DNA from 3 places in the Shigella sp. SIG6 genome. Region 3 is predicted to be linked to each of the others. Evidence: predicted binding sites of a transcription regulator. Region 3 holds the regulator's gene; each other region holds the start of a gene.
The links. The regulator PurR, encoded in region 3, represses purine synthesis genes. The targets are predictions, from matches to a motif close to CANGCAAACGTTTGCNTG.
Positions count from the first base shown of each region.

Region 1 (7,782 bases), on a different contig from region 3:
TGCGCCGAGGGCAAAATGCATCATACATTTACTGAATCTGTCAGCCTCGGCATTATGTGCAATCTGATGGTTTGCCTGGCGCTGTGGATGAGTTATTGCGGACGTTCGTTATGCGACAAAATCGTCGCCATGATTTTGCCCATCACCCTGTTTGTCGCCAGTGGCTTTGAGCACTGTATCGCCAATTTGTTTGTGATTCCGTTCGCCATTGCCATTCGCCATTTCGCCCCTACCTCCTTCTGGCAACTGGCGCACAGTAGCGCAGACAATTTTCCGGCACTGACGGTCAGCCATTTTATTACCGCCAATCTGCTCCCGGTGATGCTGGGTAATATTATCGGCGGTGTAGTGCTGGTGAGTATTTGTTATCGGGCTATTTATTTACGTCAGGAATCCTGAAAAATCAGCCCGGCGAAACAGTTCGTCGGGCTGAAGATTATTCTTGCGCGATTTGCCCATCGGGCCAGGCGTGGATCACGGCTTTGATCAGCGTCGCCAATGGAATGGCGAAGAATACGCCCCAGAATCCCCACAAACCACCGAAGATCACCACCGATAAAATAATCACCAGCGGATGCAGGTTAACCGCTTCGGAGAACAACACCGGTACTAGCAGGTTGCCGTCCAGCGCCTGAATAATCAGATACACCGCGAAGCAGCTCCAGAATTCAGTACCTGCGCCAAACTGGAATAGCGCCACGCCAACCACCGGAATGGTCACCACAAATGCGCCAATGTACGGAATAAGAACCGAGAAGCCGACCAGCACTGCCAGCAGCAGCGAATAGTTCAGCCCGAAGAGCAAGAACCCCAGCCAGGTGGCGATCCCCACCACGATCATCTCCAGCACTTTGCCGCGGATATAGTTGGTGATTTGTTGATTCATCTCCTTCCACACCTGTCCTGCCAGCCCACGGTTACGCGGCAGCACCCGGCGAACGGCGTTCAGCATCTGCTCTTTGTCTTTCAGCAGGAAGAAGACCATCAATGGCACCAGCACCAGATAGACGGCTATGGTCAGCAAACCGACCAGCGAGGCGAGGGAAATTTTCACCACCGAATCGCCCATGGTCAGCATCCGACTGCGCATATTTTCGGCCATTGCATCAATAATGCCCGCGTCCATTAACGCCGGATAGCGGCGCGGCAACGTGGCGGCAAAGTCAGAAAGCTTATTGAGCATCCCCGGCATATCGCGGATTAAGTAGATGCCCTGTTGCCAGGCGATAGGCAGTACCACGAACGCCATCAGTAGCAATATACCGACAAAAACCACCAATACAATCGACGTCGCCCAGCGGCGGGAGCAGCCAATAGATTGCAGGCGCACGGTTGGCCATTCCAGCAAATAAGCCAGCACAATAGCCACCAGCAACGGAGCAAGCAGGCCACTAAAGAAAAAGATAATGCCAAATCCGGCAACTAAAATAACCAGCAAGGCAATCGCTTCCGGGTCGCTAAAACGGCGGCGATACCATTGCATCAACATTTCGAGCATAAAGACCTTCCCTGAACCTCAAGAGCGGGATTGCGATCCGCAATTGTATCGAAATGTCACAAAAAAGACTTCGCTTTTTATGACGGATTCAGGAAACTGAAAAGTCATTTGAGTGGGCTAATCTTCGCCGTTACACTCAAAGGCGGCGAGGTGGGAACGATATTTCACAGTATCGGTCAAATGACTATCTTCAGAAATACAGGATAGAGGTTATGTTCAGGCAGTTGAAAAAAAACCTGGTTGCAACCCTCATTGCTGCTATGACCATTGGTCAGGTAGCCCCGGCGTTTGCCGACAGCGCAGACACCTTGCCGGATATGGGAACCTCCGCAGGAAGCACGCTTTCCATTGGTCAGGAAATGCAGATGGGCGACTATTATGTCCGCCAGCTACGCGGCAGCGCGCCGTTAATTAATGACCCGCTGTTAACGCAATATATTAATTCGCTGGGGATGCGTCTGGTTTCGCATGCCAATTCGGTTAAGACACCGTTTCATTTTTTTCTGATCAACAACGACGAAATTAACGCCTTTGCTTTCTTTGGCGGCAACGTGGTGCTGCACTCTGCCCTGTTCCGTTATTCCGATAACGAAAGTCAACTGGCTTCAGTTATGGCGCACGAAATCTCCCACGTCACCCAACGTCACCTGGCGCGAGCGATGGAAGATCAACAACGCAGCGCGCCGCTGACCTGGGTCGGCGCGTTAGGTTCTATTTTACTGGCGATGGCCAGTCCGCAGGCGGGGATGGCGGCGCTGACCGGTACACTGGCGGGAACGCGCCAGGGGATGATCAGTTTCACCCAGCAAAATGAACAGGAAGCGGACCGCATTGGTATTCAGGTGCTGCAACGCTCGGGATTCGATCCACAGGCGATGCCGACCTTCCTGGAAAAATTGCTCGATCAGGCGCGTTACTCCTCGCGCCCGCCGGAAATTTTATTGACTCACCCGTTGCCGGAAAGTCGTCTGGCAGATGCCCGCAACCGTGCTAATCAGATGCGCCCGATGGTGGTGCAGTCGTCGGAAGATTTCTATCTGGCGAAAGCGCGCACACTGGGGATGTATAATTCCGGACGTAACCAGCTCACCAGTGATTTGCTGGATGAATGGGCGAAAGGAAACGTTCGTCAGCAACGAGCGGCGCAATATGGTCGTGCTTTACAGGCGATGGAAGCCAATAAATACGACGAGGCGCGTAAAACGCTGCAACCGTTACTGGCGGCAGAACCTAGCAACGCATGGTATCTCGATCTGGCTACCGATATCGATCTTGGGCAAAACAAAGCCAATGAGGCAATCAATCGCCTGAAAAATGCCCGCGATTTACGCACCAATCCGGTGTTGCAGCTCAACCTGGCGAACGCTTATCTGCAAGGCGGTCAACCACAAGAAGCGGCCAATATTCTGAATCGCTACACCTTTAATAATAAAGATGACAGCAACGGCTGGGATTTGCTGGCACAGGCGGAAGCCGCGCTAAATAACCGCGATCAGGAGCTGGCTGCGCGAGCAGAAGGTTATGCGCTCGCCGGACGACTCGATCAGGCCATTTCGCTGTTGAGTAGCGCCAGTTCGCAGGTGAAATTAGGCAGCCTGCAACAAGCGCGTTACGATGCGCGCATCGACCAGTTGCGCCAGCTGCAGGAACGCTTTAAGCCTTATACCAAGATGTAATTCGCATTAAAGGAAGAACAATGACCAAACAGGTAAAAATCTACCATAACCCACGCTGTTCAAAGAGCCGGGAAACGCTGAACCTGCTGAAAGAAAACGGCGTGGAGCCAGAAGTGGTGCTCTACCTTGAGACACCCGCCGATGCGGCAACGCTGCGCGATTTGCTGAAAATGCTGGGGATGAATAGCGCCCGTGAATTGATGCGCCAGAAAGAGGATCTTTATAAAGAACTAAACCTGGCTGACAGTTCGCTTAGCGAAGAGGCGCTGATTCAGGCAATGGTGGATAATCCGAAGCTGATGGAGCGCCCGATTGTGGTCGCGAATGGCAAAGCGCGGATTGGTCGTCCACCGGAGCAGGTACTGGAAATCGTGGGTTAAGATGTGCTCCATCGCTAGTTGAAGCACATTGCCGGATGCGACGCTTGCCACGTCTTATCCGGCCTACGAATACTATGGATTAACTTCGCGTAGGTCAGGCGTTCGCGCCGCATCCGACAATAAACACCTTATCTACAACTTCAGAATTTCTTTCACAAACGGAATGGTCAGCTTACGTTGCGCGGTAATCGACGCACGATCCAACTGATCCAACGTCATAAATAGCGTGCGCATTTCTCTGTCGAGCCGCTTCAGCAAGAAACGCCCCACATCTTCCGGCAGTTCAAAACCACGCAAACGCGCGCGTAACTGTAGCGCCTGCAACTTATCTTCATCAGAAAGTGGCTGCAATTTGTAGATCTGCCCCCAGTCGAGACGCGACGCGAGATCCGGTAATCCCAGATTCAACTGCCGCGGTGGACGATCGCCGGTGATCAACAACCGTGTTTTGCCCGATTCCAGAATTCGATTGTAGAGATCGAAAATCGCCATCTCCCACAACTCATCGCCTGCAATACACTCAATGTTGTCGATACAGACCAGCGACAAATGCTCCATACCGTCGAGCACTTCCGGAACAAACCAGGTGCGTTTATCCAGCGGGACATAGCCCACCGCATCGCCACGCTGCGACAATTCCGCGCAAGCCGCGTGCAGCAGATGGCTGCGCCCCGCGCCTTCGCGTGCCCAGAGATAGATGTAACCGCTATGTTCCTGACGCAGCACGTTTTGCAGCGCGGCCAGTAAAGAGGAGTTATCCCCCGGCCAGAAACTTGCAAAGGTTTCGTCGTCAGGAAGATAAAGTGGCAAAGAGAGCTGTGCCGGTGTGTTCAGAGATACCTCAACCAGGATTTCACAAAATCGCGAGAAGTTTACCACAGAATCCCATGATGTTTGAACCGGGCAGCAACACTGCCCGGTCGGTACATTATTTGTCTGTTATATCCGCGTCTTCTGCGTCCAGCACCACTTCTTCAGGGCGCAGCACACTGATCAGTTTGAAAATCAAACTTAAGCCGATACCGACGATGGTCGCCAGCGCCATACCTTTTAACTCCGCCGCGCCGATGTTTACCTTCGCGCCACTGACGCCGATGATCAAAATCACGGAAGTCAGGATCAGGTTCTGTGCTTTGTTGTAATCCACTTTCGATTCGATCAAAACACGAATACCGGAAGCACCAATGACACCATAAAGCAGCAGCGAAACGCCGCCCATCACCGGCAATGGGATCATCTGGATAGCGGCAGCCAGTTTACCGACGCAGGAAAGCAGGATAGCGAAAATCGCCGCCCCGCCGATAACCCAAGTACTGTAAACACGGGTGATCGCCATCACGCCAATGTTTTCTCCGTAAGTGGTATTTGGCGTAGAGCCAAAGAAGCCGGAGATCACGGTCGACAGGCCGTTAGCAAACATCGAACGGTGCAGACCTGGATCGCGCAGCAGATCTTTTTTGACGATATTAGCCGTTACTACCAGGTGCCCTACGTGTTCGGCAATAACCACTAACGCCGCTGGCAGAATAGTCAGAATGGCAAACCACTCGAAGCGCGGCGTATAGAGGGTTGGCAGTGCAAACCAGTGAGCATTAATAATCGGCGTGGTATCGACAATTCCCATTGCGAAAGAGAGCGCGTACCCCACCAGCACGCCAATTAAAATCGGGATAATTGCCAGGAAACCACGAAACAGCACGGAACCTAAAACCGTGACCGCCAGGGTGGTAATAGAGATGATGATGGTTTTGGAGTTTGGCGTTTGCCCTTCAGCCGGGAGTAAACCCGCCATACCGGCAGCTACGCCCGCCAGCTCCAGACCGATGACGGCAACGATTGCGCCCATTGCCGCAGGTGGAAACAGCACGTCCAACCAGCCGGTCCCCGCTTTCTTCACGATAAAAGAAACCAGGCAGAACAGCACGCCGCACATAATAAAGCCGCCCAGCGCGACTTCATACCCTAACGGCAACAGTAACAATACCGGTGAAATAAAGGCAAAGCTGGAACCAAGATAAGCCGGAATTTTCCCTTTACAGATGAAGAGATACAGCTGCGTTCCAATACCGTTAAATAACAGTACAGTCGCCGGGTTAATATGAAATAAGACGGGCACCAGGACGGTTGCACCAAACATGGCGAACAAATGTTGCAAACTAAGCGGGATTGTCTGTAAAAGTGGCGGTCTTTCACTCACCCCGATAGCACGGCGCGTCATAGTATTATCCTCTGTATTATGTGTTATAGGCGCTTTACTCAAAAAAAAGCCGACTCTTAAAGTCGGCTTTAATTATTTTTATTCTTTATTTCGTACCAAAGATTTTGTCACCGGCATCGCCGAGGCCCGGAATAATGTATCCGTGCTCGTTCAGTCCCTGGTCAATCGATGCAGTATACAGTTCGACGTCCGGGTGCGCTTTTTCCAGCGCAGCGATACCTTCTGGCGCAGCGACCAGCACCAGAACTTTGATGCTGCTGCAGCCCGCTTTTTTCAGCAGGTCGATGGTCGCGATAACGGAACCACCGGTTGCCAGCATTGGGTCAACGATCAGCGCCATACGCTCATCGATGTTAGAAACCAGTTTCTGGAAGTACGGTACCGGCTCCAGCGTTTCTTCATTACGGTACATACCGACAACGCTGATGCGCGCGCTCGGAACGTTTTCCAGCACACCGTCCATCATACCAAGACCCGCACGCAGAATTGGCACAACGGTAATTTTCTTACCTTTGATCTGGTCGATTTCTACCGGGCCGTTCCAGCCTTCGATAGTTACTTTTTCCGTTTCGAGGTCGGCGGTCGCTTCGTAAGTCAGCAGGCTACCCACTTCGGAAGCGAGTTCGCGAAAGCGCTTGGTGCTGATATCTTGCTCACGCATCAGTCCCAGCTTGTGTTTGACGAGTGGGTGTTTGACTTCCACGATCTTCATACTCTTTCTCCTTTGAGGGGCAGCCACAAAAAAAATCGACGGATTATACCTCCTTTCTTCAAGGCGGCAATATTATTTTCGTTGACTTTAGTCAAAATGATAACAGTTTGAGATAAAGTTATTTTATATTCAAATGGTTATGAAAGAAGATTATTCCATCCGAAAACTAACCTTTGCCCTGGCACAAGTCTTCTTTCGCCGCGCGCCCGGGGAAAAGACGTGCAAAAAGGTTGTGTAAAACAGTCTCGCAAACGTTTGCCTTCCCTGTTAGAATTGCGCCGAATTTTATTTTTCTACCGCAAGTAACGCGTGGGGACCCAAGCAGTGACCGATAAAACCTCTCTTAGCTACAAAGATGCCGGTGTTGATATTGACGCGGGTAATGCTCTGGTTGGAAGAATCAAAGGCGTAGTGAAGAAAACGCGTCGTCCGGAAGTGATGGGCGGTCTGGGCGGCTTCGGTGCGCTGTGTGCATTGCCGCAAAAATATCGTGAACCCGTGCTGGTTTCCGGCACTGACGGCGTAGGTACCAAGCTGCGTCTGGCAATGGACTTAAAACGTCACGACACCATTGGTATTGATCTGGTCGCCATGTGCGTTAATGACCTGGTGGTGCAAGGTGCGGAACCGCTGTTTTTCCTCGACTATTACGCAACCGGAAAACTGGATGTTGATACCGCTTCAGCGGTGATCAGCGGCATCGCAGAAGGTTGTCTGCAATCGGGCTGTTCTCTGGTGGGTGGCGAAACGGCAGAAATGCCGGGGATGTATCACGGTGAAGATTACGATGTCGCGGGTTTCTGCGTGGGCGTGGTAGAAAAATCAGAAATCATCGACGGCTCTAAAGTCAGCGACGGCGATGTGCTGATTGCACTCGGTTCCAGCGGTCCGCACTCGAACGGCTATTCGCTGGTGCGCAAAATTCTTGAAGTCAGCGGTTGTGATCCGCAAACCACCGAACTTGATGGTAAGCCATTAGCCGATCATCTGCTGGCACCGACCCGCATTTACGTGAAGTCAGTGCTGGAGTTGATTGAAAAGGTCGATGTGCATGCCATTGCGCACCTGACCGGCGGCGGCTTCTGGGAAAACATTCCGCGCGTATTGCCAGATAATACCCAGGCAGTGATTGATGAATCTTCCTGGCAGTGGCCGGAAGTGTTCAACTGGCTGCAAACGGCAGGTAACGTTGAGCGCCATGAAATGTATCGCACCTTCAACTGCGGCGTCGGGATGATTATCGCCCTGCCTGCTCCGGAAGTGGACAAAGCCCTCGCCCTGCTAAATGCCAACGGTGA
Region 1 is NZ_JBQZXC010000003.1:74,820-82,601, forward strand. It holds partial or broken gene focB (formate transporter FocB) at 1-399, shown strand, start outside; gene ACUU1M_RS01375 (AI-2E family transporter) at 437-1,498, opposite strand; gene bepA (beta-barrel assembly-enhancing protease) at 1,711-3,174, shown strand; gene arsC (arsenate reductase (glutaredoxin)) at 3,195-3,554, shown strand; gene ACUU1M_RS01390 (DnaA inactivator Hda) at 3,687-4,388, opposite strand; gene uraA (uracil permease) at 4,483-5,772, opposite strand; gene upp (uracil phosphoribosyltransferase) at 5,858-6,484, opposite strand; gene purM (phosphoribosylformylglycinamidine cyclo-ligase) at 6,809-7,782, shown strand, end outside.
Region 1: purM (phosphoribosylformylglycinamidine cyclo-ligase) is a predicted target of PurR. The motif match lies at 6,729-6,746, and genes of this name have one in related genera.

Region 2 (7,782 bases), on a different contig from region 3:
TAAATCAGTTCCAGATTTACAACGCCATCATGTACGAAAAATGAAGCTTTCAATCTCAGCGACCTCAGCGACGGTGCGCCTAACCTTCGCAAGAGGTCGCTTCACGCGATAAATCTGAAACGAAACCTGACAGCGCGCCCCGCTTCTGACAAAATAGACGCATCCCCTTCGACCTACGTAACAGATGGAATCCTCTCTCTGATGGCAGCAAAGATTATTGACGGTAAAACGATTGCGCAGCAGGTGCGCTCTGAAGTTGCTCAAAAAGTTCAGGCTCGTATTGCAGCCGGACTGCGGGCACCAGGACTGGCCGTTGTGCTGGTGGGTAGTAACCCTGCATCGCAAATTTATGTCGCAAGCAAACGCAAGGCTTGTGAAGAAGTCGGGTTCGTCTCCCGCTCTTATGACCTCCCGGAAACCACCAGCGAAGCGGAGCTGCTGGAGCTTATCGATGCGCTGAATGCCGACAACACCATCGATGGCATTCTGGTTCAACTGCCGTTACCGGCGGGTATTGATAACGTCAAAGTGCTGGAACGTATTCACCCGGACAAAGACGTGGACGGTTTCCATCCTTACAACGTCGGTCGTCTGTGCCAGCGCGCGCCGCGTCTGCGTCCCTGCACCCCGCGCGGTATCGTCACGCTGCTTGAGCGTTACAACATTGATACCTTCGGCCTCAACGCCGTGGTGATTGGCGCATCGAATATCGTCGGTCGCCCAATGAGCATGGAACTGTTGCTCGCAGGTTGCACCACCACCGTGACTCACCGCTTCACTAAAAATCTGCGTCATCACGTAGAAAATGCCGATCTGTTGATCGTTGCCGTTGGCAAGCCAGGCTTTATTCCCGGTGACTGGATCAAAGAAGGCGCAATTGTGATTGATGTCGGCATCAACCGTCTGGAAAATGGCAAAGTTGTGGGCGACGTCGTGTTTGAAGACGCGGCTAAACGCGCCTCATACATTACGCCTGTTCCCGGCGGCGTTGGCCCGATGACGGTTGCCACGCTGATTGAAAACACGCTACAGGCGTGCGTTGAATATCATGATCCACAGGGTGAGTAACATGGCGACATTTTCTTTAGGTAAACATCCGCACGTTGAGCTGTGCGACTTGCTGAAACTGGAAGGCTGGAGCGAAAGCGGCGCGCAGGCGAAAATCGCGATTACCGAAGGCCAGGTGAAAGTCGACGGTGCGGTTGAAACGCGCAAACGCTGCAAAATCGTCGCCGGTCAGACAGTGAGTTTTGCAGGACACAGCGTACAGGTTGTTGCCTGATCCCTTTCCCGGCCTGTATCAACAGGCCGGTTCTCTTTTCAGACTTTTGCCCTCTACGCCCCGTTCATCCATGCTGATAGCATCGACATTTTGCCGAAGCGACCATCATGCCAACCGTTATTACGCACGCCGCCGTTCCCCTTTGCATTGGTTTAGGGTTGGGTTCGAAAGTCATCCCTCCGCGTCTGTTATTTGCCGGAATCATCCTGGCGATGCTGCCCGATGCCGACGTATTGTCGTTTAAATTTGGCGTTGCTTACGGCAATGTTTTTGGTCATCGCGGGTTTACCCATTCGCTGGTGTTTGCGTTTGTTGTCCCGCTCTTATGTGTGCTGATTGGACGTCGATGGTTCAGGGCTGGGCTGATTCGCTGCTGGCTGTTTTTAACCGTCTCGTTGCTATCGCACAGCTTACTGGATTCGGTAACCACTGGCGGTAAGGGCGTTGGCTGGCTGTGGCCGTGGTCAGATGAACGCTTTTTCGCTCCCTGGCAGATGATTAAAGTCGCGCCGTTTGCATTGTCTCGTTACACCACAGCGTACGGGCATCAGGTGATTATTTCCGAATTGATGTGGGTGTGGTTGCCGGGGATGCTACTGATGGGAATGTTGTGGTGGCGCAGACGATAACCGGATGCGAAAACTCGCATCCGGCAATTGCGCAATTACTTACGACGCCAAGTGGTCCCTTGCGGGCCATCTTCCAGCACGATCCCCATCTCGTTAAGACGGTCACGTGCCGCATCTGCCGCCGCCCAGTCTTTCGCTTTACGGGCATCCAGACGCTGTTGAATTAACGCTTCAATCTCAGCCACTTCGCTGTCGTCTGCCTGCGCGCCGCTTTGCAGGAACGCTTCCGGTTCTTGCTCCAGCAGGCCCAATACAGCGGAAAGTTTACGCAGGTGAGATGCCATTGCATTCGCCGCTGCCATATCTTCTGCTTTCAGACGGTTCACTTCACGCGCCATATCAAACAGCACGGAATAGGCTTCCGGGGTGTTGAAATCGTCGTCCATCGCTTCAATAAAGCGCGCTTCAAACGCTTCGCCACCGGCAGGCGCAACGGTTTTATCTGTGCCGCGCAGCGCAGTGTAGAGGCGCTCCAGCGCCGCACGCGCCTGCTTCAGGTTCTCTTCGCTGTAGTTCAGCTGGCTGCGATAGTGGCCCGACATCAGGAAGTAACGCACGGTTTCCGCGTCGTAGTATTTCAGCACATCGCGCACGGTAAAGAAGTTACCCAGCGATTTGGACATCTTCTCGCGGTCAACCATCACCATTCCGGAGTGCATCCAGTAGTTCACATACTGACCATCATGGGCACAGGTGGACTGCGCGATTTCGTTCTCGTGGTGCGGGAACATCAGGTCTGAACCGCCGCCGTGGATATCAAAGTGGTTACCCAGCTGCTTGCAGTTCATGGCCGAACATTCAATGTGCCAGCCAGGACGACCCGCGCCCCACGGAGACGGCCAGCTCGGTTCGCCCTCTTTCGACATCTTCCACAGAACGAAGTCCATCGGGTTGCGTTTGTCATCAACCACGTCAACGCGCGCGCCAGCCTGCAGCTGGTCGAGATCCTGACGCGACAGCACGCCATAAGTTGGATCGGTCGGGACGTCGAACATCACGTCGCCGTTGTCCGCCACATAAGCGTGACCTTTGGCGATCAGTTGTTCAGTGAGTTCAATAATTTCTGCGATATGGTGCGTCGCGCGCGGCTCCATATCCGGGCGCAGAATGTTCAAAGCATCAAAATCTTTGTGCATTTCGGCGATCATGCGATCCACCAGCGCCACAAAGCTTTCGCCATTTTCATTGGCGCGTTTGATGATTTTGTCGTCGATATCGGTAATGTTGCGCACATACTTCAGTTTATAGCCGAGGAAACGCAGATAGCGCGCAACCACGTCAAAAGCAACAAAGGTACGCCCGTGACCGATATGACAGAGATCGTAAACGGTGATTCCACACACGTACATGCCGACTTCCCCGGCGTGAATAGGCTTAAATTCCTCTTTTTGGCGTGTCAGAGTATTGAAGATTTTTAGCATCGAAGATTCCGTTTAGACATGTGTGGGTAATTGAGTTGCGTATAATACCCATATTTCCCGCGCGAATCAGCATACATTGCGTGATGATCCGATCGTGCGGTTATGCTATAACACCACTCTATATATGACCCGAACTGGGTTGAAGCACCAATCAAACGGAACAGGATGCAAAAATGGTTACTTTCCACACCAATCACGGCGATATTGTCATCAAAACTTTTGACGATAAAGCACCTGAAACAGTTAAAAACTTCCTGGACTACTGCCGCGAAGGTTTTTACAACAACACCATTTTCCACCGTGTTATCAACGGCTTTATGATTCAGGGCGGCGGTTTTGAACCGGGCATGAAACAAAAAGCCACCAAAGAACCGATCAAAAACGAAGCCAACAACGGCCTGAAAAATACCCGTGGTACGCTGGCAATGGCACGTACTCAGGCTCCGCACTCTGCAACTGCACAATTCTTCATCAACGTGGTTGATAACGACTTCCTGAACTTCTCTGGCGAAAGCCTGCAAGGTTGGGGCTACTGCGTGTTTGCTGAAGTGGTTGACGGCATGGACGTGGTAGACAAAATCAAAGGTGTTGCAACCGGTCGTAACGGTATGCACCAGGACGTGCCAAAAGAAGACGTTATCATTGAAAGCGTGACCGTTAGCGAGTAATCGTGGCGACACTCTTTATTGCAGATCTTCATCTCTGCGTGGAAGAACCGGCGATCACCGCCGGTTTTCTGCGTTTTTTAGCGGGGGAAGCCCGCAAGGCCGACGCGCTGTATATTCTTGGCGATCTGTTTGAAGCATGGATTGGCGACGACGATCCCAACCCACTCCATCGCCAGATGGCGGCAGCGATCAAAGCGGTGTCCGATTCCGGCGTTCCCTGTTATTTCATTCATGGCAACCGTGATTTTCTGCTCGGCAAACGCTTTGCCCGTGAAAGCGGCATGACATTATTGCCGGAAGAAAAGGTGCTCGAACTTTATGGTCGCCGGGTGTTGATTATGCATGGCGACACGCTGTGCACCGATGACGCGGGTTATCAGGCTTTTCGCGCCAAAGTCCACAAACCCTGGCTGCAAATGCTATTCCTCGCCCTGCCGTTGTTTGTGCGCAAACGCATTGCCGCGCGAATGCGCGCGAACAGCAAAGAAGCCAACAGCAGTAAATCGCTGGCGATCATGGACGTTAACCAAAACGCTGTGGTCAGTGCGATGGAAAAACATCAGGTGCAATGGCTAATCCACGGGCATACCCATCGCCCGGCGGTGCATGAACTTATCGCCAACCAGCAACCTGCTTTTCGCGTGGTACTGGGTGCCTGGCATACGGAAGGTTCGATGGTGAAAGTCACAGCGGATGACGTTGAGCTGATTCATTTTCCGTTTTAAAAAACCCACAACTTTGCTGATTTCACAGCCACGCAACCGTTTTCCTTGCTCTCTTTCCGTGCTATTCTCTGTGCCCTCTAAAGCCGAGAGTTGTGCACCACAGGAGTTTTAAGACGCATGTCTTCCCGCAATAATCCGGCGCGTGTCGCCATCGTGATGGGGTCCAAAAGCGACTGGGCTACCATGCAGTTCGCCGTCGAAATCTTCGAAATCCTGAATGTTCCGCACCACGTTGAAGTGGTTTCTGCTCACCGCACCCCCGATAAACTGTTCAGCTTCGCCGAAAGCGCCGAAGAGAACGGTTATCAGGTGATTATTGCGGGCGCAGGCGGCGCAGCGCACCTGCCAGGCATGATTGCCGCCAAAACGCTGGTGCCGGTGCTGGGCGTGCCAGTACAGAGCGCCGCACTGAGCGGTGTCGATAGCCTCTACTCCATCGTACAAATGCCGCGCGGCATTCCGGTGGGTACGCTGGCGATTGGTAAAGCTGGCGCGGCAAACGCGGCATTACTGGCAGCACAAATTCTCGCGACTCACGATAAAGAGCTACACCAGCGTCTGAATGACTGGCGCAAAGCCCAGACCGACGAAGTGCTGGAAAACCCGGACCCGCGAGGTGCGGCATGAAACAGGTTTGCGTCCTCGGTAACGGGCAGTTAGGCCGTATGCTGCGTCAGGCAGGCGAACCGTTAGGCATTGCTGTCTGGCCGGTCGGGCTGGACGCTGAACCGGCGGCGGTGCCTTTTCAACAAAGCGTGATTACCGCTGAGATCGAACGCTGGCCGGAAACCGCATTAACCCGCGAGCTGGCGCGTCATCCGGCCTTTGTGAACCGCGATGTGTTCCCGATTATTGCTGACCGTCTGACTCAGAAACAGCTTTTCGATAAGCTCCACCTGCCGACCGCGCCGTGGCAGTTACTTGCCGATCGCAGCGAGTGGCCTGCGGTGTTTGATCGTTTAGGTGAACTGGCGATTGTTAAGCGTCGCACTGGTGGCTATGACGGTCGCGGTCAATGGAGTTTACGCGCCAATGAAACCGAACAGTTACCGGCAGAGTGTTACGGTGAATGTATTGTCGAGCAGGGCATTAACTTCTCTGGTGAAGTATCGCTGGTTGGCGCGCGCGGCTTTGATGGCAGCACCGTGTTTTATCCGCTGACGCATAACCTGCATCAGGACGGTATTTTGCGCACCAGCGTCGCTTTTCCGCAGGCCAACGCACAGCAGCAGGCGCAAGCCGAAGAGATGCTGTCGGCGATTATGCAGGAGCTGGGCTATGTGGGCGTGATGGCGATGGAGTGTTTTGTCACCCCGCAAGGTCTGCTGATCAACGAACTGGCTCCGCGTGTGCATAACAGCGGTCACTGGACACAAAACGGTGCCAGCATCAGCCAGTTTGAGCTGCATCTGCGGGCGATTACCGATCTGCCGTTACCGCAACCAGTAGTGAATAATCCGTCGGTGATGATCAATCTGATTGGTAGCGATGTGAATTATGACTGGCTGAAATTGCCGCTGGTGCATCTGCACTGGTACGACAAAGAAGTCCGTCCGGGGCGTAAAGTGGGGCATCTGAATTTGACCGACAGCGACACATCGCGTCTGACTGCGACGCTGGAAGCCTTAATCCCGCTGCTGCCGCCAGAGTATGCCAGCGGCGTGATTTGGGCGCAGAGTAAGTTCAGTTAAGCAGGTGCTCATTTGATTGCCGGATGCGGCGTAAACGCCTTATCCGGCTTACCGCTCCGGTACCCATTGTAGGCCTGATAAGACGCGTCAAGCGTCGCATCAGGCATGGTGCACCGATTGCCGGATGCTCTCATCACTACAGCGAAATACAGGTCCCCGCTTCGCCCGCCAGCGTCTCTTCAATTCGCGATAACGCCCCAATCCACGCGGGTTTACTACGGCTTCTGACATAACCACTCACCGCCGTTACCTTCGGCCCCATCGAACCATCGGCTTTGCCAAATGGAGCTAACTCATCCGGTGTGGCATGGCGAATGGCACGTTGCTGCGGCGTTCCCCAGTTTTCATATACCGCATCAGCATCGGTGAGGATCACCAGTCCATCGGCATTAATCTGCTCGGCGAGCAACGCAGCGGCGAGATCTTTATCAATCACCGCTTCACTCCCTGCCCCATCTTCTGTCACAGGCACACCGCCGCCGCCACTGCAAATCACCACATGCCCCTCTTTGAGCAACAACTCGATGGCTTCGCTGTCGAGAATTTTACGCGGTTGCGGAGACGCCACCACCCGGCGCAAATATTTACCATCACGTTTCATCTGCCAGCCGTAAGCCGCTTCCAGTGCCTCTTGTTCTTCTGGCTGATAAACCGGACCAATAAATTTCTCTGGCTGCAAAAACGCCGGATCATCAGGCGAAACCTCAATGCGCGTCAGCACCGTCGTAACAGGCGGCATCTGCGGCTGTGCGCTCAAGCTCTGCGCCAGCATATATCCAATCATCCCCTGGCTTTCCGCCACCAGCACATCCAGCGGATACGGTTCTACCTCTTTCCACGCCAGATTCTGTAACGCCAGCAGCCCCACCTGCGGCCCGTTGCCGTGAACAATCGCCAGCCGATAAGAACGGGCCAGGCGTGCCAGCGCGGGTACAGCACTGGCGATATTGCGATATTGATTTTCCGCCGTCAGCGCCTCACCGCGCTGGAGTAAGGCGTTGCCCCCAAGAGCTACAACCAGTGTTTTCATGGTTTTCCTTGTAATAATTGTTGGCCAAGCCAGAACCCCAGCAGCGTATCTGCCCCTGACGTATGCCCCAGCGCCAGCAGCGAATCAATCGCAACAGCGGTACGTTTCGGGCAACTCAGAGCATGGACAAAGTGCAGGAGTGGCGAGGCGAAATATCCTTGCGCGGCATAACGTAAATAACTGACGCTCACCGCTGTGGTAACGAGTTGAAGATTGTCGGAACAGGCAAAAAACGGGCGACCGGCGCGCGCATCTAAAGCGCCATAATACCAGGCCGCCAGCAGCATTCCGCTCAACGTGTCATCATGACTTGGCGTTAATCCGGGGCCTTTACCC
Region 2 is NZ_JBQZXC010000090.1:263-8,044, forward strand. It holds gene folD (bifunctional methylenetetrahydrofolate dehydrogenase/methenyltetrahydrofolate cyclohydrolase FolD) at 202-1,068, shown strand; gene ybcJ (ribosome-associated protein YbcJ) at 1,070-1,282, shown strand; gene ACUU1M_RS14155 (metal-dependent hydrolase) at 1,390-1,911, shown strand; gene cysS (cysteine--tRNA ligase) at 1,947-3,332, opposite strand; gene ppiB (peptidylprolyl isomerase B) at 3,506-4,000, shown strand; gene lpxH (UDP-2,3-diacylglucosamine diphosphatase) at 4,003-4,725, shown strand; gene purE (5-(carboxyamino)imidazole ribonucleotide mutase) at 4,843-5,352, shown strand; gene purK (5-(carboxyamino)imidazole ribonucleotide synthase) at 5,349-6,416, shown strand; gene ACUU1M_RS14185 (carbamate kinase) at 6,553-7,446, opposite strand; partial or broken gene ACUU1M_RS14190 (DUF2877 domain-containing protein) at 7,443-7,782, opposite strand, start outside.
Region 2: purE (5-(carboxyamino)imidazole ribonucleotide mutase) is a predicted target of PurR. The motif match lies at 4,755-4,772, and genes of this name have one in related genera.

Region 3 (7,782 bases):
CGCCGGAAGCCAGATAGAAGTACCGATAGCGACCGCCGCCATGTCGGTGGCACTATAGCCGCCCGCCATCACGGTATCGACAAAACCCATCGCAGTTTGGGCGATTTGCGCGAGAATCACCGGGATTGCTAATGCTAATAACAGACGCGCTTCACTGATATACTTCTGCACGTGAACACCTTTTATTTGTAGTTATATGAGAGACTAAAAAGCCGCCTGAATGGGCAGCAAAAAGAAGAAGCAGGGGAAATTCAGTCTATTGTAGCGAGGATTTATTAATTCTCCAGTGAAAAAATAGCCATTCTTACCCCTTCACTGGTAAGGGCGTTTTCCACCTGCTATTGTGCTGAACAGAATGTCTTAACTGATTTCAGGAGTTGTAAGTATGTTTACGGGGATTGTACAGGGCACCGCAAAACTGGTGTCGATTGACGAGAAACCAAATTTTCGTACGCATGTGGTGGAGTTACCCGACCACATGCTGGACGGCCTGGAAACCGGTGCTTCCGTGGCGCATAACGGTTGCTGCCTGACCGTGACGGAAATTAACGGCAACCATGTCAGTTTTGACCTGATGAAAGAAACGTTACGCATTACCAATCTTGGCGATTTAAAAGTGGGGGATTGGGTAAACGTTGAGCGTGCGGCGAAATTCAGTGATGAAATTGGCGGACACTTAATGTCAGGTCATATTATGACCATCGCTGAAGTGGCGAAAATATTAACCTCGGAAAATAATCGCCAGATCTGGTTTAAAGTCCAGGATAGTCAGTTGATGAAATATATCCTGTACAAAGGATTTATTGGCATCGACGGTATTAGCCTGACCGTCGGCGAAGTCACGCCAACGCGTTTTTGCGTCCATTTAATTCCGGAAACACTGGAACGCACGACTCTTGGGAAGAAAAAACTTGGCGCACGCGTCAACATTGAAATCGATCCACAAACTCAGGCAGTGGTAGATACGGTAGAACGTGTGCTGGCGGCACGAGAAAATGCCATGAATCAACCAGGTACAGAAGCCTGATCTGAACTCGCCCCCGAAGAGGGGGCGATAGAATAGCCTTTAGCGAGCGACTCGAAGGCCGTTTTCAACACCGCGTGAGAACACCACCTGCCAGAGCTGAATATCACGGGCGCGGAAAGCACCTGCGCAGGCATTCAGATAATAGGTAAACATCCGTTTAAAGCGTTCACTGTAGTTATCCGCAATTTCTGGCCATGCGGCGAGGAATCGTTCATACCACGCCATCAACGTAGTATCGTAATCAGCACCGAAGTTATGCCAGTCTTCCATCACAAAGTGGGGTTCGCTGGATTGAGCAATCTGGCGTACAGAGGGCAGGCAACCGTTCGGAAAAATATATTTATTAATCCAGGGATCAACATTCAGATCGGTTTTTTTCGAACCGATAGTATGGAGCAGGAATATACCTTCCGGTTTCAAATTACGATCCACCACCGCAAAATAGGTATCGTAATTTTTCGGTCCGACGTGCTCGAACATCCCCACAGAAACAATACGATCAAACTGGTCGTTCAGGTCACGATAATCTTGCAGCAAAATGGTGACATCCAGGCCTTTACAGCGTTCCTGAGCCATTTTTTGCTGTTCGGCAGAAATGGTGACGCCGACCACGCTTACGTCATAGTTAGATGCCATGTAGTGCGCCAGTCCGCCCCAGCCGCAGCCAATATCCAGTACGCGCATCCCTGGTTTTAACTGCAATTTTTCACAAATCATTTTGAGCTTCGCCTGCTGGGCAGATTCCAGATTATCGGCATCTTTCCAGTAAGCGCAGGAATATTGCATGAAGGGATCAAGCATGCGGCTGAACAAGTCATTACCCAAATCGTAATGCTCCTTGCCGACTATCCAGGCACGTTTTTTACTCTGCAGATTGAAGAGACGAGCGCCGGCAATACGCAGCGTGTCTTTGAAATGATGGGGGAGTTGGTTCTCGAGACCTGCGCGTAAGACTTTGCTAAAAAACATATCCAGTCGGTCACATTCCCACCAGCCATCCATATAACTTTCGCCTAACCCCAAAGAGCCTTCCTGCAGAACGCGTTTAAAAAAATCGGGGTTTTTCACACGAATATCCGCCGGGGCAGAACCGTTAATGGCTATACCGGCACGGCTAAGTAATTCGTTGGCGATACGGTACCAGTTGTCATCCGGTACACTGACTTCTTCTATACACGATGAACTCATAGTTTCTCCATCACTGGTCGGTGATCAGAACCTTAAAACAGCGTAGACGCTTTTTGGGCTTTGTGAGAAATCTCGCAGAAAAAACCGCGAGTCTATAATCCGACGTAGAACAGAGGGAAAGGAGGAACCCTTGCCGAAATGACCATCCATAGTGAGTCGGGAACGATCCTGTCCCCGTAAAAACATAATATTTATCGTAGCTTTAACAACTCGAAATTAGTATAGGCCGCTAATTTCAATCATACAACAAAATTTTGTTAGCAGCCTAAGTATAAGTATATCGATATAGATCAGTGTGATTCGCTATGAGCGACTTCGGCATTGCCATGATTCGGGCAGTCAACTTCTTCACAACGTTGCATCATGTAACCCAGAGCGACCAGCACTACTGTTGATAACATCACGCTGGTGGTGGTGAGCAATGGCGTGCTGATACTAATAAGCCAGGAAACTACCAGACTTGCGAGGAAGCACAGACCCAGTTGCAGAGTGTTCTGCAACGCTGCGGCGCGACCGGTTGCATGTGGGAAGGGACGCAGCGCCTGGGCGACAACAATAGGGTAGATCGCGCCATTGGCAATCGCCATCACACAGAATGGGATCAGGATTTCGACCAGCGACACATGGCTAATGAAGCCCGCAGCCCAGGTCGCAATGACGCTGACAGCAAACAGCACCAGCAACCACGGTAATAACTGCTTGCCTTGCCATTTCTGCAGTGCGGCGCGACAGCCATAACCACCAATCAGAAACGCGATAGTTTGCGGGACATAACTTAAACCAATAACTGCCGGGCTGTAGCCCATTTCACTAAGGATGAACGGTGAACCGGTCAGCCATGCAAAAAAACTGGCTGAACAGGCTGCGTATATCAGCACGTTGCCGCGATAGGTTTTAGAACGTAGCAGGTCGGTAAAGGTCAGACCATCCTGACTATTGTTACGGGCCTTCGTCGTGGGTTTGAGCCAGAAAATAGGCAGAATCAGCACCACGGTAATGGCAAACAGGGTGGCAAAAATCGCCTGCCAGGAAAAATGGACCAGCAGCCAGCTTCCTAACAGGGGAGCCAGTGCCGGAGACAGACCCACCAGCGGCATGATGGTCGCAAAAATACGGTTGACTTTCTGTGAAGGATAATAATCTGTCACTAATGCTTGCCAGATAACCGCCGCGGCGCAGACCCCCACAGCCTGTACAAAACGCAATACCAGCAGCGTGGCGGCGTTTTCTACCCACAGCATCCCCAGACTACCTAACGCAAAAATTGTCAGGCCGATTAATAACACCGGTTTACGACCATAACGGTCGGAGAGTGGCCCCCACAGAAGCTGGGCTGCGGCAAAACCGGCAAGGAACAGACTAAGGCTGGCACTGACAGCAGACGCAGGCGTTTGCAGGTCGGCCTGTATGGCGGCGAAAGCAGGCAGATACATATCGGTTGCCAGAAAACCGAGTACGCTCAAACCCGCCAGCCAGACTAAAAATCTTTTCCTAGGTTGCATGTATATTCTCTAAATCTCTCAATTAAACACCGCCGCAAAGTGTAGGGAGTGAAATTAGTGTTGTGAAACGGTAATATTTGATGACTGGTTTCAAAAATTTTGCAGGCAGACTATGTGGTCAGAATATTCACTCGAAGTTGTTGATGCGGTAGCGCGTAATGGTAGTTTTAGCGCTGCGGCACAGGAGCTGCATCGCGTTCCTTCTGCGGTCAGCTATACCGTGCGTCAGCTGGAAGAGTGGCTGGCGGTACCGCTCTTTGAGCGACGGCACCGTGATGTGGAGCTGACCGCTGCTGGAGCGTGGTTTCTCAAAGAAGGGCGCTCTGTTGTCAAAAAAATGCAGATCACCCGCCAGCAATGTCAGCAGATAGCGAACGGCTGGCGCGGTCAGTTAGCTATCGCAGTGGATAATATTGTCAGGCCAGAACGTACACGGCAGATGATCGTTGATTTTTATCGCCATTTTGATGATGTCGAACTTCTTGTCTTTCAGGAAGTGTTCAACGGTGTCTGGGATGCGCTTTCCGACGGGCGCGTGGAACTGGCAATTGGCGCAACACGCGCGATTCCGGTAGGCGGTCGTTATGCCTTCCGGGATATGGGGATGCTAAGCTGGAGTTGCGTTGTTGCCAGTCACCACCCGCTGGCGTTGATGGATGGCCCGTTCAGTGATGATACGTTGCGCAACTGGCCGTCGTTGGTGCGCGAAGACACCTCGCGAACGCTACCTAAACGTATTACCTGGTTGCTGGATAACCAAAAAAGACTTGTCGTACCTGACTGGGAATCATCGGCAACCTGTATCTCGGCAGGATTATGCATAGGGATGGTGCCAACACATTTCGCCAAACCGTGGCTTAATGAGGGGAAGTGGGTAGCACTTGAACTGGAAAACCCCTTCCCGGATTCGGCATGTTGTCTGACATGGCAGCAAAATGATATGTCGCCTGCGTTAACCTGGCTGCTTGAGTATCTCGGCGATAGTGAGACGCTGAATAAGGAGTGGCTGCGGGAGCCGGAAGAGACTCCCGCAACGGGTGATTAACGACGATAGTCGCGGAACGGGCCGTCAGCCACGGAGCGGCGTTCAATCAAACGCGGATGCACTTCAATGGACTGCGGTTCTTCACGTTTGTTGACGATACGATCCAACAGCATGTTGAACGCTGTTTCACCCAGCGAATCTTTTGGCTGATGGATCGTGGTCAGCGCCGGCGTAAAATAGCGCGCGTTGCGCACGTTATCATAACCGATCAGCGAAACATCCTGCGGGACGCGCAGGCCCATTTCATCAGCAGCACAAAGTGCGCCCATTGCCATGATATCGCCACCACAGAAGACGGCAGTAGGGCGATGCGGCTGCGACAGGATTTGCTGCATGGCGCGATAACCGGATTCAGGTTCAAAGTCACCCTGCACAATCCAGCTTTCCGGCACCTTGATCATCGCTTCTTCCATCGCCTTCATAAAACCGGCAAGGCGGCCTGCGCCGGTGTTACGTTCCAGCGGGCCGGGGATGACGCCGATTTCGCGGTGACCGCGTTCAATCAGATAACGCCCGGCCATGTAGCCGCCTTCGAACGCGTTATCAATGACCGCATCGGTGAAGTCAGCTTTTGCTTCACCCCAGTCCATCACCACCATTGGGATATGGCGATACTCTTCCAGCATCGCCAGCAACGGCTCTGGGTACTCAGAACACATCACCAGCAGACCATCGACGCGTTTTTGCGCCATCATCGACAGATAAGCCCGCTGTTTCTCAAGATTGTTCCACGCATTACCCAGAATCAGGGTGTAACCTTTCTGGAAGCAATTTTTTTCAACTGCTTCAATGATCTCGGCAAAATAGGCCGCTTCGCTGCTGGTCGCCAGCAAACCGATAGACTTGGTGTGGTTAACCTTCAGGCTACGCGCCACCGCGCTAGGGGAGTAGTGTAATTCTTTAATCGCTGCCCACACGGCGTTGCGCGTTTCTTCAGCGACGAAACGTGTTTTGTTGATCACGTGTGACACAGTTGTAGTGGAAACGTTTGCTCGTTTCGCTACATCTTTTATTGTTGCCATTCCATTTCACTCCAGACCCTAACTTCAGCTCCTGCAAAATCGCAAGGTAAACGTTTGCCTTTACACACCTTACGCACAACAAAAGTGTTGCGGTACGCCGGAAAAACGACACGGAGCGTCAGGAAGGGGTCAATGGCCAGTACGCAAATAGTGTAAGCGTGGAATTTTGGCCGATCTTGACGAAAAGGGGAAGTGGTAAAAACACTTATCATTATAAATGACGGGAGATTTTTTCATCACAGTGTGTAAAAATGCGTAATATCACTTTTTGTGTGGTAATAAAAAAGGAGAAAACTTGATGAGCACCGACCTTAAATTTTCACTGGTAACAACGATTATCGTCCTCGGTTTGATCGTAGCCGTGGGTTTGACTGCCGCGCTGCACTGATTTCCTCTCGAGGGAGCGCGTTCTCCCTCGCATCTCCTTCCTGTTTGTTAGCAAAATGGCAAAAGTGTTTTCTCTTTTTGTTATTTTCATTTTTTTGTGATTGCTGTCATGCTTTCGCCACTTTAATTAATATCGCGTAATGACGCGAAGAGGTGGAGATAAGGCATGAAAATTAACTATCCGTTGCTGGCGCTGGCGCTGGCGATTGGCGCGTTTGGTATCGGGACAACGGAGTTCTCGCCAATGGGCTTGTTGCCCGTCATTGCGCGCGGTGTGGATGTCTCGATTCCCGCTGCCGGAATGTTAATCAGTGCCTATGCAGTTGGCGTAATGGTGGGCGCGCCGCTGATGACGCTTCTACTTTCTCATCGTGCCCGCCGCAGTGCGTTGATTTTCCTGATGGCAATTTTCACGCTAGGCAACGTTCTTTCCGCCATCGCGCCGGATTATATGACCCTGATGCTTTCACGTATTTTGACCAGCCTGAATCACGGAGCATTTTTTGGTTTGGGTTCAGTCGTGGCCGCAAGCGTGGTGCCAAAACATAAACAGGCCAGCGCAGTTGCCACTATGTTTATGGGGTTAACCCTGGCAAATATCGGTGGCGTGCCGGCGGCGACCTGGTTGGGTGAAACCATCGGCTGGCGGATGTCATTTCTGGCAACGGCGGGGCTGAGAGTGATTTCAATGGTAAGTCTGTTCTTCTCATTACCTAAAGGTGGTACAGGGGCACGACCTGAAGTGAAAAAAGAGCTGGCGGTATTAATGCGTCCGCAGGTGCTGTCTGCATTGCTGACGACGGTACTGGGAGCTGGTGCAATGTTTACCCTCTACACCTATATCTCTCCGGTACTGCAAAGTATTACCCACGCAACACCGGTGTTCGTCACGGCAATGCTGGTGCTGATTGGTGTCGGATTCTCTATCGGTAACTATCTCGGCGGCAAACTGGCAGATCGTTCAGTTAACGGCACGTTGAAAGGCTTTTTGTTGCTGCTGATGGTGATTATGCTGGCAATCCCGTTCCTGGCCCGCAATGAGTTCGGCGCAGCTATTAGCATGGTGGTGTGGGGCGCAGCAACCTTTGCGGTTGTACCTCCGTTACAGATGCGCGTGATGCATGTCGCCAGTGAAGCGCCAGGTCTGTCTTCATCAGTCAATATTGGTGCCTTTAATCTTGGAAATGCGCTGGGAGCAGCTGCTGGTGGTGCGGTAATTTCCGCTGGGCTGGGATACAGCTTTGTGCCGGTGACGGGGGCGATTGTCGCGGGACTGGCATTATTGCTGGTGTTTATGTCAGCCAGAAAACAACCTGAAACAGTTTGCGTTGCTAACAGCTAATTAAACAAAAACGCAGAAGGATAACCTTCTGCGTTACAGTTGCTGACAACGTGCGATTTATCTTGCCGCATGCGCTGTTAACGCCTCATCCGCGTTGGCATGGTAAGCGAAGCGCATCAGGCAATGCTGCATTTGCCATCAGTTATTATGCAGCGAGATTTTTCGCTACGAATTCCCAGTTCACCAGCGCCCAGAAGTGCTCCAGATAGCCAGGACGTGCATTGCGATAGTCGATGTAATAAGCGTGTTCCCAGACATCAACGGTCAGC
Region 3 is NZ_JBQZXC010000001.1:47,723-55,504, forward strand. It holds gene mdtK (multidrug efflux MATE transporter MdtK) at 1-171, opposite strand, end outside; gene ribE (riboflavin synthase) at 386-1,027, shown strand; gene cfa (cyclopropane fatty acyl phospholipid synthase) at 1,067-2,215, opposite strand; gene punC (purine nucleoside transporter PunC) at 2,506-3,717, opposite strand; gene punR (DNA-binding transcriptional activator PunR) at 3,830-4,762, shown strand; gene purR (HTH-type transcriptional repressor PurR) at 4,759-5,784, opposite strand; gene cydH (cytochrome bd-I accessory subunit CydH) at 6,083-6,172, shown strand; gene ACUU1M_RS00270 (MFS transporter) at 6,338-7,513, shown strand; gene sodB (superoxide dismutase [Fe]) at 7,659-7,782, opposite strand, start outside.